One region of the Massilia sp. DJPM01 genome, then DNA from elsewhere that is predicted to be linked to it. Evidence: riboswitches for the same ligand, from Rfam matches in the RefSeq annotation. Region 1 holds a riboswitch; the other holds the start of a gene.
The links. Region 1 has a riboswitch for glycine ahead of gcvT (glycine cleavage system aminomethyltransferase GcvT). Riboswitches for the same ligand answer to the same signal wherever they lie in the genome.

Region 1 (2,185 bases):
GCGTCGTTGACGGCGATGCACTCGCCCGATACTGGCGCGTAGATGTCGCTGGCCGCTTTCACCGATTCGACCACGGCGGCGTCGTCGCCGGCGGTGAAGACCTTGCCTACCTTCGGCAGTTCGACGAAGACGATATCGCCCAGCGCGTCCTGCGCATATTCGGTGATGCCGACGGTGAGGGTGCCGTCAGCTTCGGCGCGTACCCATTCGTGGGACTCGGTGTATTTCAGGTCGGCTGGGATGTTCATAATGTTTGCTCCAAGAGGTCGCGGTCGATGTAAATGCTACTTAATGAGTGTGTTGCCCCGATCAGGCAGCGAGGATTTTACCGTTTCGCACGAACGGCAGCTTGATCACGCTGGCGGCGAGCTTTTTGTCGCGGATTTCAACGTGCACGGTGTCGCCCACGGCCACGCCCATCGGCACGCGCGCCAGGGCGATCGCTTCCTGCATGGTCGGGCTGAAGGTGCCGCTGGTGATTTCGCCGGTGCTGCCATCCTGCGCGACCACTTTCTGGTGCGCGCGCAGGATGCCGCCTTTTTCGCGCAGGATCAGGCCCACGTACTGCGCGTTCTGGCCCATCGCCTTGAGCGCGGTCTTGCCGATGAAGTCGCGCTCGGCGTTCAGGTCGACGGTCCAGGCCAGGCCGGCGTCGAGCGGGTTGACCGTGTCGTCCATGTCCTGTCCGTACAGATTCATGCCCGCTTCCAGGCGCAGGGTGTCGCGCGCGCCCAGGCCGGCCGGCTTGACGCCGGCGGCGACCAGCGCATTCCACAGCGCCTCGGCCTGGGAAGCGGGGAAGGCCAGCTCGAACCCGTCTTCGCCGGTGTAGCCGGTGCGCGCCACCATCACCTCGCCGAAGGCGGTGTCCTTGACGATGATGGCGTTGAACGGTTTGAGTGGCTCGGAAACCGCCTGGGTGGTCGGCAGCACCTGCCACACCTTGGCGCGCGCGTTCGGACCCTGGACGGCGATCAGCGCCATCGGCTCATTGCCGTCGCGGCGCTGGGTGATGGTCACGCCGCTCCTGGTGGCGTCGTTCTGGGCGCTGATCCAGGCCACGTCTTTTTCGGCGGTGCCGGCGTTGACGACCAGGCGGAACCAGGTCTCGCTGAAGAAGTAGACGATCAGGTCGTCGATGACGAAGCCCTGCGGATTGAGCATGCATGAATACAGTGCCTTGCCGGTCACCTGCAGCTTGTCGACGTTATTGGCCAGCAGGCCGCGCAGGAAAGGGCGGGCGTTGTCGCCTTCGATATCGACCACGCACATGTGCGAGACATCGAACATGCCGACATCGCTGCGCACCGCGTGGTGTTCTTCGATTTGCGAGCCGTAGTTGACGGGCATGTCCCAGCCGCCGAAATCGACCATCTTGGCGCCGGCGGCGCGGTGTGCGGAATTGAGCGGGGTCGCTTTAAGCGTCATGGAATCCTCAGGGCAGAATGAATGGGGGTACGACGAGCAGACGTGGAGCGGCTCTTGCCGTTCCGGTATGCTTCGCGCCCCTCTGTCCTTGGTACCTGAGAGATAGCGGATTGACGTCCGCTTGCCCCTTCGGTGGGCCGCCGGCATGGTGCCGCGGCCGCTCTCCAGAGTTCAGCCGGTAGCGCTGCGCGCCGCCGACCCCTGACCGGTCCTTTTGCCTGAGAGTTTTTGGGTGATGCCCCTTCGGCGGCAGCGTGCGCTGCCCTCTCCCGATCAAGACTGTGGAGGATATGCCAGCAGGGCGTAACTGTCAACCTTGCCTGGTGTGCGCACGAATGAGATACGCATGGAAAACCGTGCTTCGTCCGATTTGTTAAAATAATTCATCTACTTTGCGAGCAGACAGCCATGAGCGAAGAAAAATCCACCAAAGAGACCGATGCCTGGTTCACCTTGTCGGGCGATGTCAACAGCGATATGGTGCACCGCGTGTTCGAGGCGGTGTCCGGCATGAGCGAAAACGGGGTCGAAACGGCGCACGTGCTGATCCAGTCGAACGGCGGCTACGTCAGCGACGGCCTGTGCCTGTACAACTTCCTGTCGAACTCGCCCGTCAAGTTTGTCATGTACAACGCCGGGGCGGTGGCGTCGATCGCCGTCATCCTGTTTCTGTCCGGCACGCGCCGCTACGCCAGCGAGACTGCGCGCTTCATGGTGCACAAGTCGCATGCGACGGCCTCGCCCGGCGCGCGTCCGG
Region 2 (2,185 bases), on a different contig from region 1:
CGAATCCGGTCGTCGCGGATGTCGCGGTTAAAGCCGTTGAATTCGGCCGTGCCGGCCACGCGGAAGCGGTCCGTCCCCAGGCGGCTGGTCACCAGCTTGGTGGCGTCGTCGAGCAGGCTGACGGTGGGTGCGGCCCGCTGGCTGGCGGCATCAGGCAGGTTGACCGTGATCGAGTAGCCTTTCACCGGGTAGATGTTGACCCGGTCGCCCAGGCTGGCAGCCAGGGCGCGGCTGGCGGTGCCGGCGCAGACGACGACGGCGTCGTAGGTCTCGGTCTGGGTGCGCTCGCCGTCGCCCAGGGTGACCTGGGCATGGCGGCCGTCGGTGCGCACGGCGCCGATGCGCATCCCGTAGCGGCAGTCCACGCCGTTGCGGCGGGCGGCGGCGGCAAGGCCGGTGGTGAATTTGTGGATGTCGCCGGTGGCGTCGCTGTCGGTGAAAAAGCCGCCGTAATAGTCGCCCGCCAGGGCCGGTTCGATGGCGCGCATTTCGCTTGGGGTCACCGCGCGGCGCGCCAGGCCGCCGGCTGCCAGCATCTTGCTGACCGTGGCGGCGTGCTCGAAGCCGGCCTTGTCGCGGTAGATGTGCAGGATGCCTTCGCGCTTGACGTCGAAGTCGATGTTCTCCGCCTCGGCCCAGGCAAACAGGTGCTCGCGCGCGGCGATGGCCAGGCGCGCCGTCTCCACCGTATTCCTGCGGTAGTGGGGAATGGCGGCGGCAAATTCGGCGAACCACGACAGCTTGTGCCAGCTCGGTTTGGGGTTGACCAGCAGCGGGGCGTCGCGCCGGAACATCCACTTCAGGCCCTTGAGCATGGTGGAGCGGTGGTTCCACACTTCCGCGTTGGAGGCCGACAGCTGGCCGCCGTTGGCAAACGAGGTTTCCATCGCCGCGTAGCGATGTTGTTCGAGCAGCGTCGTGGCAAAGCCACGTTTGGCCAGGGCGTAAGCGGTCGTGACGCCGGTGATGCCGCCGCCAATTACTGCAATGGTTTTCATGTGTCGTCCGGGTTCCAGAAACGTCAGATAGGAGAGTCCGCGCGCTGGTGCGCGTCGGATACCCCCTCTGTGCTGGACCTGAGAGATTCACCGGCAACGCGCGATGCGTGGACGGTTTGCTCCTTCGGTGCACCGGATGACGAATTCCGGTGGCTCTTCAGAGTTCAAATGGGTTATCGGTCCTTGGGCCTGAGAGATTCCGGGGCGGTTGCTCCTTCGGCGCCGCCGGCATACAAGACCAGCTTGTAACCGACAGACTCTCCCGATAACGCCTTAGCATTGCGCTAAATATGCATGAAGCATATGTATGCAGAATACCGCAGGAAATGACGCCAATACAACCATTTTTCGTGATAGGTGTTGTTTCCCAGACAATACCGACAGAGCGCTCGGTTTACGATTTGCCGCAAACCTGGTCCCATTCGAGCGAAAAACGCGCCAGGAATTTCTTCAGGCGGTCGGCATCGTTCGGTTTGCTTTTGGCGCTGCGCGAGACGGCAAACAGCTTGCGCCCCGCATCGGACAAGGTGGTGGACTGGCGGCATACCTTGACCACGGCGGTCAGTTGCATGGCGTCGAACAGGTCGAGGCCGGCGGCGGCCTCGTCACCCATCAGTTCGGCCAGGTCGACCTCGGCCGCGCTTGGCGCGCGCGTGTAGTGGTGCCACAGTTTTTGCAGCCGCGCCACTTCGGCGCTGACGATGCTTTCCGAAATGCCGCCGGCCTCGGCCAAGGTGGCCATCCTGGTCACCGAGGCCGACAGGTCGCGGAAGTTGCCGGCCCAGACGGCCTCGGGCGACATCGCGAAGCGCATGTAGCGTTCGCGCGCTTCCTTGTTGAAGCGCACCATCTGGCCGTACTCCTGGCTGAACTGGTTCAACTGGTAGACCAGGTTGGGCTCGATGTCTTCGGGCCGGTCGACCAGGCCGGGCAGGGCGTAGGTCCATAAATTGATGCGGGCGTACAAGTCTTCGCGGAAGCGCCCGGCCACGACATCGCTGGCGAGATCGCGGTTGGTGCCGGCGATGAGCTGGAAGTCGCTCTGCACTTCGTTGTCGCTGCCGACCGGATGAAAGCGCTTTTCTTCGATGGCCTTGAGCAGCATCGCCTGTTCATCCGGCCCCAGTTCGCCGATTTCATCGAGGAACAGCAAGCCCTTGTGCGCGCTGCGCAGCAAGCCCGGGCGG

Region 2: it holds a riboswitch for glycine, as region 1 does, so the genes downstream of both, PO883_RS18640 (D-amino acid dehydrogenase) here and gcvT (glycine cleavage system aminomethyltransferase GcvT) in region 1, are expected to answer to the same signal.

The regions. Positions count from the first base shown of each region.
Region 1 covers NZ_JAQOZV010000011.1:58,957-61,141, reverse strand. The annotation lists gene gcvH (glycine cleavage system protein GcvH) at 1-248, opposite strand, end outside; gene gcvT (glycine cleavage system aminomethyltransferase GcvT) at 310-1,428, opposite strand; glycine riboswitch at 1,501-1,606, opposite strand; glycine riboswitch at 1,625-1,710, opposite strand; gene PO883_RS09840 (ATP-dependent Clp protease proteolytic subunit) at 1,837-2,185, shown strand, end outside.
Region 2 covers NZ_JAQOZV010000029.1:5,626-7,810, reverse strand. The annotation lists gene PO883_RS18640 (D-amino acid dehydrogenase) at 1-998, opposite strand, end outside; glycine riboswitch at 1,166-1,273, opposite strand; gene rtcR (RNA repair transcriptional activator RtcR) at 1,393-2,185, opposite strand, start outside.